DNA from 2 places in the Paenibacillus sp. EKM10P genome. Region 2 is predicted to be linked to the other one. Evidence: predicted binding sites of a transcription regulator. Region 2 holds the regulator's gene; the other holds the start of a gene.

Region 1 (7,177 bases), on a different contig from region 2:
TTCTACAGGAGTTATTAAAAATTGACTACTTTGATGTCAGGTATTTTTTAAAAAACATCTCATGGAACTATCTGGATGTGTAAACTTTAGAGATGCATTTTTGCCCGAGAATGCCAATAAGCCCCTGCCGCAAAAAGCGGACGGAAGCTTATTGTGTATCCTATATTGTATGTTCTTTTTCTAGAAACCATGAAGAAAACTAGAAAAGAATTTTGAATATCAAACCTGACAATAGCGCAGAAATTGGAATCGTTATTACCCAGGTTATTACAATACGACCAGCTAGTGACCAGCGAACCGCACTAAAACGCTTCGCAGACCCTACACCCAGAATCGCCGAAGTAATGGCATGAGTGGTACTTACTGGCAAATGGAGCAAAGTAGCTGTGAATATAACGGAAGCCCCCGAAACATCGGCTGCAAATCCATTGATTGGGTCAATTTTAAAAATCTTAGTTCCCATCGTCTTGATGATCTTCCAGCCCCCAATAGACGTACCAAGCGCCATGGCTGTTGCAGCTGAGATTTTCACCCACATAGGTACTTCCAAATGGTCTTGATACCCTGCCGAGACGAGTGCGAACGTGATAATCCCCATCGCCTTCTGAGCATCATTCGTACCATGCGTAAACGACTGAATAGCTGCCGTAATCACCTGCATGGTACGGAAACCCTTGTTCACCGTATGCGGACTGCGATAAGCAAAGATGTATTTCAAAATCATCATCACAATGTATCCGACAACAAAAGCAATCAACGGGGAGAAAATAAGACCCTCAACAATCCCGATGAAGCCGCTCCAATTTAATTTATCCTGTCCTGCACCTACATACACCGCTCCGGCCAACGCACCAATCAATGCATGGGAAGAGGATGAAGGAATACCGAACCACCAAGTCAAGAGATTCCAGATAATAGCGGCGATCAACGTCGCAATGACGATATCAATTCCGTTCGTAAGCTTGGTTGGATCAGCGACACTTCCACCAATGGTCTTGGCAACCCCGGTAAACAAGATCGCTCCGAGAAAGTTCATAACCGCAGCCATAATAATCGCACGTCGCGGCGTCAATGCACGGGTCGAGACCGAAGTAGCAATTGCGTTCGCCGTATCATGAAATCCATTAATAAAATCAAATGCCAGAGCAAGAAAAATAACAATACCTAGTACCAGTAAACTTGTATCCATGTAAAAGGACTCCCTTACGAGTTACGCATAATGATGGATTCCAGCATATTTGCAACATCCTCGCATGAATCCGTTGTCGTTTCAAGGCGTTCGTACAATTCTTTGCGTTTAATCAGCTCAATAGGATCAGTTACAGTTGCAAACAGGTTTTTGATGCAAATACGCAGTAATTCATCCCCCTGATTTTCCAAATCATTCAGGCGAATGGTGTATTCACGAATAGCCAGCAATTTTTTCTGTGAAAGCAAATGTACAGCCTTTTGAATTTCGTAAGCTGATTGACGCAAAATATCAGCGAACTGCACAATATACTCGTCCGGCTCTGTAATGTTGTACATATAAAAACGAGAGGCTGTCGCTTCAAGACCGTCCAGCACATCATCCATGGTCGTTGTCAGTTCCATGATGTCGTCGCGTTCGAGCGGCGTAATGAAGGTCTTGTTCAACTCAGTAATAATCGTGTGTGTGTAATCATCACACTTATTTTCATACTTCTTCATCTCATTGGTAAACAAAGTCACATCTTGAAGATTTGAAGTATGTTGGGCAAAATAATCGGCTGCTTGCACGATCGTATCTGCCATATTTTCCAACGTCTCGAAGAATATATCCTTTTTCTTCAATCTCATAACGATTACCCCTTTACGAAAATATCCGCAACCTGTTTCGACTGCAATAGACAACCTTTGCTATCTTATCACACTCATCAATGTTTTTGTAATGTTTGTAAAAGCAAATTTCTAGATATACGTATACAATGCCCGACATGGAAGGTCATTATCCGACAATTTTTCCCTAAAAAGGAGTATTACGTTTTCTAACTTGCTTCTGTTGTTACATGTTCGGCTAGTGAAGTATCTGCAGGTACCACATGTATATAGGATGTACCTGGCGTTAACGGGATTTCAACCCCATTTTTCATAAACCGAATCGCATCGCCAGATATATGCTGCCATTCAGCACGTATTAGCTTTCCTTGTTGAAACACCATGGCTTCTCCGCTACCGTCCAGCTCAACACTTAGTCTACCTACATCATCCAACGTTCGATGCCTCGTGCTCATCACAATCACATTGGCCGCTGAGAGCTGTTGATTATTATTTTGATCTAGATGTGACTTTTCGTTCACAAAACGCTTATATCGTTGATCAGCTGGATCATAGGTATAAGATACGCGATAGCTTTTTAACAAAAATCGGATGTGCAAAGAGGCAACACTCTCGTCCACCATAACTGGAGTTTCGCCAGTTTTAAGATAACGATATACTGGAACCTCCGTCTGCTTGGCATCCCCTTTGCTATCGCTTCCTTTACGCAGTCTGCTCACATCTGTGTATAAATTATGTGGAGGACGACGGTCTTTGCTTCGCCAGAAGTAAGCCCCTCCATTTGAAATCTCGTCCAGATGCTCCTTCCGCTGCTGCTGTAAAATCGCATAGGCATCTGTACTTCCCCCTGCATGTATCGGCAACGCACCATAGGTTTCGCCCAGTTCAATCAAATACGGTCGGATGCTTCGGACCGGACCGATCTTCACATCACCACCATGACTTTGGAAAAAAGCTACCAAACGGGTAATTCCGCCTTCTGCAAGAACCTCATATACCATGTCTGCCTGGCTAAGCCCCGCCTGTGGACGCGCAGCCGGAGAATTGTTAATCATGACAGCCAGCGGCCGCTCTATAACAGGCTGCTCCACCGGAAGCCCGGTAAGCGGAGCTGTAAATGCCGGAACAGATGGCTCCTTAGGCGGTTCAAGCACCTTTTTCTCTGTTTCTTGCTGGGTCGGTTTGGGAACGGATTCAGATTCACCCGTATTGGACAAAGCAGAACAAGACATCATTGTCATGCATAACAGAGCTGAGGCCATCACACGCAGCCAATGATTTCGTTGAGACATGGGCCCGAACAAGTTCATCCCTCCACATAGTTATTTTTCTCATTATAAGCTTTATTTCCTGTTTTTGTCTTGATTGAGGCATTACCTCTCTATAGAATACTTATCTGAAGACATTAAAATTTAAAAAATATTTAGACTTTGTGATTTTTATCACAAATAACTGTAACTGAACCTAATACAATAAAGGTGTAGCAAAGATGATCATCCCAAACAAAATGAAATACAACCCATCATTATAGATTAAGAAAGAGGAGTGGTTTAAATGTTTAACAACTGGTTACGTGAGAACAAAGTAGCAATGTGGCTGCTGACTGTAGTACGGGTTTATCTAGGTTATGAATGGATGACCCACGGACTTGAGAAGCTGACTGGCGGATTCGATGCAGGTGGATTTATCTCGGGGGCCATTGCTAAAACAGGTGGAGATCATCCCGCTGTACAAGGCTGGTGGGGATCGTTCCTTGAAGCCTTTGCCCTGCCGAATGTCGGTTTGTTCAACGTCCTGATCCCATTGGGTGAGTTCTTGGTCGGGGTTGGCCTACTGCTTGGTACATTGACTACACTGGCTACTTTGATGGCTATGGTTATGAACTTCTCGTTCCTGTTCTCGGGTACAGTAAGCACCAATGCAATCTACCTGTTGGTTGAAATCTTCCTTATCGTTGCTGGTGCAAATGCCGGAAGAATCGGCTTTGACCGTTGGGTACTGCCCTTCCTGCGTGGACTGTTTGGTAAAAATAAAGATACTTATCAAACGGACCCCAATCGAAAAATAGCTTAACTATCCAAAAAACAACCGTTATCCTCTGGCTAATGGTTGTTTTTTTGTGCAGCTATGCTGCTTCTCTTTGGTGTTTTTTGCAGCTATGCTCCTTCTCTTCGGTGTTTTTTGCCAGCTATGCTCCTTCTCTTCGGTGTTTTTGTGCAGCTATGCTGCTTGTATGTGTGACCATGCTACCCCTCCTCTATTTAAATGAACAAAGGAGTCCTCAAGTCCACTCTGACTTGGAGACTCCTTTTTCGGATTCATCTTCCCCCACAAACGTTTACAAGTTGGATACAACATGGAATGTTCACGATACATTTACCCTGTACACTACAGTTACATCAAAGAACGCAATGGAGGGTTATATCATGAAAAAAATCACCAAAGCCTACCTCATGCTCGCAGCAGTAACTTTCACAGTACAGACGATCGGATTGGGATCTACGACATCAGCCAAAGCAGCGACATCTACTACAATATCTCTAGCAGAAGGTGTGCAACATATTTCGAAAACCTTCGAGCAGCTACTACGCCAACCAGGCAAGCTACCTCAGGCATTCACTTATTTACAAAAGCATATCCAATCCATTCCGGCCTCTCAAGCTACCATCCTAGCACTACACTTGGAAAATGCACAGAAACAGCAATTGGATTCATATGCACAGACCTTATATCCGACCTCTGTTCAAACTAAGATTAATCAAGTCTATAAACCCGGTGATTCGTTCACTAATGTAATCAGTCGGACAAACGATGCAAAACTGAAAAAATTACTCACTCAATCAAGAGATGCCGGCTACAAACTTGAAACCGCAGAAGGCATGTTTTACCCAGTCATCAACTATGAAAAATATAAAGTATTCGGAAATGACATTACCGCAGATATCCGCAGCTATATTGACATCATGGCAACGGAATCTGGACAGCCGGCTACCAAGGATGCGGCATTACACATCGGTTATCAACAGTTAGCCGGAAGGGTGCTGGCGCAAGAGTCATTTATAACCCAATATCCACATTCCAATCGTACACAGGCAGTCAAATCATTACATGATCTCTATTTCTTCTATACTTTTTATGGTACGAACAATACACCACTATTCGATGATGACACCGGGAAGATTCGCCCCAATGCCAAAAAAGGGTATCAGCTCGTCATTCAACGCAACAGGGATTCGAAGAGTACCTACATTCAAAAGCTGAAGGCATTTATGACACTACTAGATCAAAATGAAGATAAGCGAACTTCGCAAGTATCCACCTGGCTAAAAAAGAACGTGCCTGCTAATTAATCAAAGTAGCATACACCAAAAGAACTTCCAACCCCACACACCATGTGGTTTCGGAAGTTCTTTTTCTTACATTTACAGATTAGTTTCTTGACCAAAAACCCAACAATTCAGGCTTAATGAGCCAAGGACATACGACTGAAAAAGCTTACGCGCGGAGCGATCATGATCGGCAGCTCCCATCACGTAAAACAAAGGTGAAAAATGCTCTATTCCATACGAAGGAACCGCCTGCTTGGCATACGGAGCCTTCTTGTCATATTGGAACAGATGACGCAAATTCCAGTCTTGAAGCTGCTGTGCGATCCAGTCATCATATTGAACGGCCCAATCGGCTGGCTCACTCGTCTGCTCGAGTGTCCGCAAGTTGTGGACCAAACCTCCACTACCGAGGATCAAAATCCCTTGATCACGCAGTGGCGCCAGCATCCGTCCAATCTCGTATTGCTCCTGAGGATCGCGCCGTGAATCAATGGATAAGGGTACGACCGGTATGTCCGCATCAGGATATATATGCCGCAAAACCACCCATACTCCATGATCCAGTCCCCGGTTCCGAACCGGCTGGTGGAACAGGTTATGCTGACTGAACAGATGCCCTATCTCCTCATACAGCTTTGGATCGCCTGGTGCAGGGTAATCAAGAGTGTACATTTCTTCAGGAAAGCCGTAGAAATCGTGCAACGCTGCATGCTGATCATCCGCGCCGATACATTGATCGGGGCTATCCCAATGCGCGGAAAAAATGACAATTCCTTTGGGTCGGGGCAGGCTCGCGCCCAGCTTTGCAAGAAAACTGGTATATGCGTTATTTTCTACAGCCAGTGTCGGTGAACCATGCGCAACAAAAATTGAGGGTAATGTCATCGCTGCCAACCTCCACACGCCAGTATAGTGTTACTCTTTCATTTTACTCCGGCGGAGGCACAATTTCCAATACAAACCGTTACACCCTGAAATCAGATCATCCAATGCTGCCAATCCCGTTGAATATTTTCTTGTTCATCCAGCCATTCCAGTGTGCGGTCAATCAGCTGTTGCCGCTCTTTACCTGATGAGAAAGTGTGATCTCCCTGAAAAATAATCTCCTTATCACAGCGTCCTTCTGGACGCATCCAGAACACCTTTTGAAACAGAAACGCATAATCCACAGGAATGATATCATCCGAGGTGCCATGAATAACGAGCACATCACCGTTAAATTTAACGGCCTCCTGGAACGGTTGGAATTGAGCTAATGACTCAAAATAAGCTGGTGTGAACTTATAGCCCAGGTAGTCTGCATGACCGGTTTTAACAGATTCGTCGTATACGCTTCGCTCCGTAATTTTGACAATGTCGTTGAATGGATAGCCGACAGCTGACCAAAGGACCAGGTTCTGTACTCTCTTGTCCCGAACAGCTGTGAGAAGGGCAACTGCGCCCCCCAAACTGTGACCGATCAACGTCACCTTAGTCGGGTCAATGTCCGCGCAATTCACGGCGTAATCCAACACAGTGCGTGTCTGATTGATCATGGATTCGAGCCCCTGCTTGCCGTATTCACCAGTGCTTTCTCCACAACCGGCAAAATCAAAGCGCAGTACAAAATACCCCCCTTCAGCCAGTTCACGCGCAGTCTTGACAAATAATCGATCGACTCCGATTCGATTGCCCACAAAACCGTGGCAAATAACAACGAGTGGAACACGTCTTTGACGCTCTCCCTCATTTGTACGGTTTGGATAATGAATTGTAGCGGCCAGTTCCTCATTTTCAAAACGAATTCCAATTTGCCGTTCCATCCTGATTCCCCCTGTTTCAAGCTTCATTACAGCATTTCATCATTCAAGCTCATATAGTAACGTGGAATATCCATCCAGAATGTTCATTCACTTTAATTCCGATAAGTTTAATAAGTTTTATAGTAAAGTCAGTCTATCATCGCCCTGCTTCCTTGTCAACCTGTCAGTTCATACCGATATGGAAGTAAACAAATGGCGCTCCCCAATGCTTGCCGGAGAACGCCATACTACTCGCTTATTAGAGTGCAA
Region 2 (7,177 bases):
CACATCGACTAATCCGGCCACATCCGCCTGCGGTTTGAGATCTAGTTTCAATACCACCTGATCCTGTTTAATATCTATTTGAGCGCTTGTCACGCCTGGATATTGAGATACCAGTTTTTCCAGAGGACTTTGCATTGTAACCTGACGGTAAATGAACCATCCTCCAAACATTAACAAGGCTGCCAAAACGGCCGCCACAACAATAGGAACTGCACGCAATTTCAAACAACATCCTCCTCTCAAAATGTAAAACCCAGAAGAAACGGGACGAATGTCAACAAACAACCAAATTGCATGATCTTATAATGATCAGCAACTCATTTATCTATCATTTTTGTCTATCACTTATAAAATATAGTATATCATAACGTAAATCTAATATCGAAGGCAATGTGTGGAGGAGTTGTGATAAGGCAAAAAGATGCTTCTGGCTTTTAGTCCAGCTTTGCGGAGCATTAAGTAAAAAGACGCAAATACGAATTAAATCGTATTTGCGTCTTTTTCTAATACTTTCAATCATTCCAAGCTATATAGACTGAGTATAAAAGTTATTTGGAGTGGCCCCATAGCTGTCAGCCAGCGGAGTGGAACACTTGAATCTGCAGAAGCGAAGCGATCGTAAGATCAAATGGACTACGCAGCGCTCCTAACGCTTTTGGGTACTCCCAAGCCACCGATCCACACTCTTAACATCGCGCTAGTAATTAGGCAAAGTATATTTTATCCCCGTCGATGCTCCATCTGAGAAACGGTAAAAGGTATAGTGGTGATGGCTTTCATCATCGTAAAACAGTTGCCATACATATTCGCCATTGAACACACTCGGTTGGAGCCTTACAATTTTTGCATTTGGAAGTTGCTGCTGAATTATCGCTGTCATTTTTTGCTCGTCGACTCCGTTTTTCATCAGCTCGGTATGAACACCGCTTGGATCTGCGGCAGGTATGTTAGGTTTCCCCTCCATTTTTTGAAAAGGAACCCACACCATTATATTTTCATTCTGTGCGTTTTTTCCTTGAACTACCCAATATATCTGATCCCACACAGACTTCCATGTCTGAGTCGTGCTAACCAGACCACCTGATTGCTTGGCCTTCATGATAGCGGCATTTTTCTCAGCCACCTGGTCTTGAGTAACATACGAATAATACCAGAAAATGCTGACCAGGATCAGTATTACGGCCAAAATGGCGACCGCTATCCATTTCTTCTTATTTTTCAAACCTGTGCTTCCTCTCTAAGGGGATGTGACACCTAAATTAGCGCGACAGCAGCCCTTCAAAGGCGGCTTGTGCCTCATGTTTGATACGTTCCTCGTCCATCGTCAGGCATTCGCCATTTTTCACAACCTGACGGCCGTCTACCCACACATGAGCCACGTCTTTGGCACTTGCAGAGTATACGGCATGAGAAATAAGATCTGTACGCGGCAAGAAATGGGCCTGATCCAGATCTAGCGCGATAAAGTCAGCCTTATTGCCTGCTGCCAGCGCTCCTACCTCTTTTAAACCAATCGACTTTGCACCATACTCTGTTGCCAGACGTAGTGCTTCATTTGCAGGAACTGCCGTTGGGTCGCCAGATACTCCCTTGTGAATGAGTGCCGCCAGACGCATTTCCTCGAACATATCCAGGTTATTATTGCTGGCAGGACCATCTGTTCCGAGTGAAACAGTAACTCCTGCACGCAGCAATTCAGGCACTCTAGCTACACCACTTGCCAGCTTCAAGTTGCTGCCTGGATTATGCGATACCGCCACACCTCGTTCCGCTAACAAAGCTATTTCTTCGTCGTTCAAGTGAACGCCGTGGGCAACAAGTGAAGGACGGGAGAAAAAGCCAAGCTTATCTAAGTGTGCAACTGGACGCAAGCCGTAGTCGCGTACGTTTTGTTCAACTTCGGCGATCGTCTCGGACATGTGCGTATGCAATGGTAAATCGAGATCATGTGCTGCTTGAACAAATTTCTCAATAAACGCAGGCGGGCATGTGTATGGGGCATGAGGAGACATCATTGTTGTGATACGTCCGTCTGCTTTTCCATGCCAGTTACGCGCAAAAGTCACGGCCTCAGCTAGCTTGATCCGTTGTTCTTCTTCTGAACAGAGTCCAATGGCTCCACGCATCAAGCTTGCACGAATGCCCGACTCTTCAGCTACACGAGCCACCTCATCCATATGATCGTACATATCCAGGAAAGTCGTGGTTCCACCTTTCAGCATTTCCAGCACTGACAAAGAAGTTCCCCAGTACACATCCGTAGATGTAAACTTGGCTTCCATAGGCCACATTTTTTCCTGAAGCCACACTTGAAGTGCCAAATCATCTCCATACCCTCGCAGCAGAGACATCGCCGCATGACCATGAGTATTGATCAGACCAGGTAAAAACAATAACCCCTTGCCGTCGATTGCTTCTGTCTCTTCCTCACCCGCAGGCAAAGTCTCGCCAATGTAAGTAATACGGCTATCCTCCACAATCATAAAACCATGGATTACCCCAGCCTCGGGTCCATTCACGGCAAACGAGCCGTTTTTAATCATCCATTTATTCACTGTCATATTGTGCTTCTTCCTTTCCGTCCTCCAGATAATAAGCGAGGCTAAGCAAATCAGTTGTAAAGTCTGTGGCATGTATCCGAATGTTAGCCGGTGCCTTGAGAATGATAGGTGCAAAGTTCAAAATCGCTCCAATTCCACTCTCAATCAGCCTATCAGCTACGTGCTGTGCCTCAAAATCAGGTACAGTAATAATCCCGATTCGTATATTTTTTTCTTTCACAGTCGCTTCCAGTTCATCCATCGGCTGTACGACCAAAGTATTGATTCTGGTCCCAACCTTATCCGGGAACGCATCAAAAACCGCCACAATCTTCATATTGTCTTTTAAATAAGCATTATAGTTCGATAGGGCTTGACCCAGATTACCTGCTCCGACCAATACTACATTAATTTGCTGGTCGATTTTCAGGATATGGCGTATTTTCTCGATTAGATAAGAAACATCGTAACCGATGCCCTTCCGACCAAAATCGCCAAAATAGGCAAGATCTTTACGAATTTGGGCCGGATTCAAATCTAACCTCTGTCCCAGCTCTTGAGAAGAGACCGTAGCCACCTCCCGTTTGTGCAGTGCATTCAGATAACGTAAATATACGGGTAATCTCCGTACGACAGCCTCTGAAATTTTATCTGATTTCATACTTGCTCCCCCTAATTGTAACGGACTTTAAGTGTCCGTCCGTTGTGCCTCTGTCTCCGGGGCGGATTGGAGCCATTCAGCGATGCGGGGCACCATTTGCTCCGATGGCATATGCTCCATTTTTGGTCCCGGTAACGAGTACAAAAAGTGCTTTCCATAATAGGATTCGATCACACGCGTATCGTAAACGATGACGACTCCGTGGTCGCTCGCTGTACGTACCAATCGCCCAAATCCCTGTTTGAAGCGAATAACTGCTTGTGGTACAGACAGCTTCATAAATGGATTCTTCTTCTGCTGCTGGAGCAACTCGCTTTTAGCCTCCAGTAACGGGTGGTTGGGCGGTTGAAACGGCAAGCGAACGATAGCCAGACAAGTCAAAGCTTTCCCTGGAATATCGACGCCTTCCCAGAAGCTACTGGTTCCCAGCAATACAGAAGCTTTCGCTTCCTGAAAACGGCGGGTTAGCTTGCTGCGACTCCCACTGTCCACACCTTGTCCTAACACGGTAATATCGCTGGACGCTAACGCCTCTTTGAGCGGCTCATACACTTGCCGGAGCATCCGATAGGAAGTAAACAGAACGAGCATTCTCCCCCGCGTCGCCTGGGCAGTCGCTCCTAGAGAGCTAACGAGCATCTCTACAAAATGTGCATCTCCTACACTGCCCTTCACACTCGGAAAATCTCGCGGAATGACCAGCAACACCTGATCCCTATAATTAAAGGGTGATGGGAGCTGTGACGTCATTAATCGTCCTTGATCTGCGGCCTCCTGCAAACCGAGTTGATCGGTCATGTACTGAAACGATTTATCTACCGATAAAGTAGCAGATGTCAGAATAATACTTCTTTTTTTGTCAAAAAACATTTCTTTCAACTGGCGGCTCACATCGACGGGCACCGCATAAAATTGCAATGATTTACTACGGAATTGTCCACTCGCTTCAAGCCAATATACGGTTGTTTCATCATCGAGTCGTATAAAGAAGCGCAAATTTTCCCTAATCCCCGCCAAATCCTTAAGCAGACCCGTGATATCTGTAATGAGACTATCCGCCGCATAATCGTCATGTTCTTCCTTGACATCCAGCATCAGCTTGTCGCCCTTGCGCAAAATTTCGCTCAATGTTACATAAAGCTGATTTTCCAATGCCGCCGCCTGATCCCACTTTGCAGGCTTGGCTGACGGTTTGAGACGCGAAGAAAATTGCCCCGTTTCACCTGGTGTGGCATCAGTTCGCTCCGGCAACATGCCAAACAGCTTATCGCTTAGTAGGTCCCAAGTTTCCTTAACCTCTAACACAAGTGGGTACAACTGATCAATGACCGAGGCCCATTCCGTCGACTTCTCATGCCCCGATTTTGCCAACTGCTGACGTAACGAAGGCAATTGCCCATTCTTGCTGTCCTTGAACAATCGAGTCAGCGTATGCACGAGTGTGAAATATTTCATATGCATGCCCAGGTGCTTACCAGCTACTTCCTCTAGATGATGTGCCTCATCAATCACCAAGTGTTCATAGCTAGGCAACAGTTGATGACTTGCTTTGACGTCGGTGAACAGCTTGGAGTGATTCGTTATAACCACATCCGCTGTTCCTGCTTCATGACGTGCACGATGATAGTAGCATTTGCGGAACCATGGACAAGAACGACCAAGACAGGACTCGGAATCACTAGCAACCGTTTCCCAAAAATCCCCTCCACGATTGCTCAGGTTTAGTTCCTCATCATCACCGGTTTCTGTCAGAGTCAGCCAGACAATCATTTGAGCCGCTGTAATCAAGTCTTCCTTTGGTGTCGCGAAGTCTCTTCTGTTTATTTTATGTTCAAACTTACGCAGACACAAATAATGCCCCCGTCCCTTAAAGATGGCAGCCCGGAACGGGAACGGAATCACTTTGGTCAGCATCGGAATATCACGCTCTCGCAATTGCTCCTGCAGATTAATGGTATGCGTGCTTACGGTGACCCTCTGCCCATATTTTACACTGTGATACAGTGACGGAAGCAAATAGCCCAGGGACTTCCCTGTTCCTGTACCCGCCTCAATCAACAAATGCTTATCTTGACTCAGGGCTTGATTTACACCCTCAATCATTTGTATCTGCGCCTCGCGCTCCTCATATTGGCTCAAGGATGAACGCAAATTGTCCCGTACATCATCCATATACTGCTCAAAGGAAACGCCTGACAGTGGATTCGGGTCATCTTCTCTGCGTGGAGCAGCCAGTTCAGTCCAATCTTCCACTTTAAGCGCAAGCTGACGAAAAAACTGATGTTTCTCCAAATCCTGAATAGGATCTAGCTCTTTCTCTTCTCGTATGCCGTCAAGAAACCAACCCAGGTCGCTGTCTTCCTCTGCGAACAAATCGCTAAGCCGCTGTATCGTTATCAGAGGCAGTGCTTGAAGCTCACCCAGACACTTTAAAAACACCTCAGCCGTAGCCAACGCGTCGCTGTCTGCTTGATGAGGGCGGTCATGCGCCAGCCCAAACTCTGAGGAAACAAAACCTAGCTGATAAGAAGATAACGATGGAAACATAATTTTCAGAAAATCCATCGTATCCAAAATTCTACCGCTAAAGGGTAAATATCCACACCGGTCCAAAGCGCTTTGCAAAAAATTAAAATCAAACGCCACGTTATGACCGACGAGTACGACATCGTCCAGCATAGGCACGAGCTCCATCATCATTTCTTCGAGTGCAGGTGCATCCTTGACGTCATCGTCTGTAATTCCGGTCAATCCGGTGATAAAAGGTGGAATAGATCTGCCAGGGTTTACATAAGAGCCGTAAACACGGGAAATGCTGTTATCATGATCTATAATTGCAAGTCCGACTTGAATGATGTCATCCGCGGACTGGGTGCCTGTCGTTTCAAAATCCAATACCGCAAATTTCATTCGAGCTTAATCCTTTCTTATGACACATACAATAATAATAACTCTGTATAATAGCATAGCAGAAGATTGCCTGTTTGGAAATTAAGACAGCCAAAAAAGACGATGCACACGCCGCCTAAGGAGGTGGGCATGCATCGTCTTACTCGGTGTCTGACAACTACATCCAGGTCAACATGGAGCTGTCGTAGCGAAGCTTTTCGACACCGGACAAACAGGCTTGCATATTGTGCAGTGGCTCGGGCAACGTTGGATCGAACTGATGCGCGAGAGCAAAATATTTTTGCGCCTCTTTTACGTCAGCCTGCTTTGCCATCAAACAACCCAGCGCATTATAGATGACCGCTTTTAGCCCTGGCTGTTCAGTCAGGTGCAGCACCTTTTGAAACTGGCTTATAGCCTCTGCTGGATCATCCAGTTGAAAATGAGCCATTCCCATATACATGTGACTCTGCCAGCTGTTCGGAAAATGCTGTAGCACCTGCTCAAATTGCTGGATTGCCTCCGGGTACATAAGTAAGCGATAATACCCCTGCCCCCGGTTAAATGCCGGTAGCTCCTTTTCAGGCAGCTCAGCGTCAGACATGTCGGCCTCTGCAGAAAATCCTGCTGCACGCAGGTAAACCATTTTTTCCTCAAAGGCCAGCCACTCATCCATAATTCCGTCACTCATTCTCCGCAGCAGACTCCAGTGCTGTAGCAGCTCCTGTCTGCGGGGGCCCTGGGCTGATGGGTAATGCTTCACGATATCATCTAACATGCTGTTCATTTCTGCGAATACATGCTGGAACATGTGCATCCCGCCCTTACGAAAGATGGATTAATACACTCACATTTTTCGCTTAAAAGACGGGTTTCATCCGCATTCCCATTCATTACATGATCGTTGCATGTACTTCCTTGTTCATCGTTTGGGCTGGTTTATTATGTTCATCCACAAATACCACAGTTGGTTTGTATGTTTTGGCCTCTTCATTTGACATGGAAGCATAGGAAATAATAATGACTGTATCACCGGGCTGGACCAGACGGGCTGCCGCACCGTTGAGACAAATCACGCCGCTCCCAC

What was found. Region 2 encodes Rex, which represses fermentation and respiration genes when NADH is low (regulators of the CRP and FNR family bind a similar motif). Its sites were predicted from a motif close to TTGTGAAATATTTCACAA; they were not measured.
Region 1: a site for Rex is predicted at 3,228-3,245, ahead of HFE01_RS23315 (DoxX family membrane protein). Genes of this name have one in related genera too.

What each region holds. Positions count from the first base shown of each region.
Region 1 is NZ_JAALET010000015.1:54,886-62,062, forward strand. Features, by position in the region: gene HFE01_RS23300 (inorganic phosphate transporter) at 200-1,189, opposite strand; gene HFE01_RS23305 (DUF47 domain-containing protein) at 1,204-1,818, opposite strand; gene HFE01_RS23310 (DUF3048 domain-containing protein) at 2,007-3,101, opposite strand; gene HFE01_RS23315 (DoxX family membrane protein) at 3,352-3,870, shown strand; gene HFE01_RS23320 (hypothetical protein) at 4,224-5,147, shown strand; gene HFE01_RS23325 (dioxygenase family protein) at 5,220-6,011, opposite strand; gene HFE01_RS23330 (alpha/beta hydrolase) at 6,104-6,928, opposite strand.
Region 2 is NZ_JAALET010000002.1:567,897-575,073, forward strand. Features, by position in the region: gene HFE01_RS07950 (hypothetical protein) at 1-225, opposite strand, end outside; gene HFE01_RS07955 (cell wall elongation regulator TseB-like domain-containing protein) at 698-1,222, opposite strand; gene HFE01_RS07960 (amidohydrolase) at 1,260-2,561, opposite strand; gene HFE01_RS07965 (redox-sensing transcriptional repressor Rex) at 2,548-3,201, opposite strand; gene dinG (ATP-dependent DNA helicase DinG) at 3,229-6,111, opposite strand; gene HFE01_RS07975 (tetratricopeptide repeat protein) at 6,269-6,901, opposite strand; gene panD (aspartate 1-decarboxylase) at 6,984-7,177, opposite strand, start outside.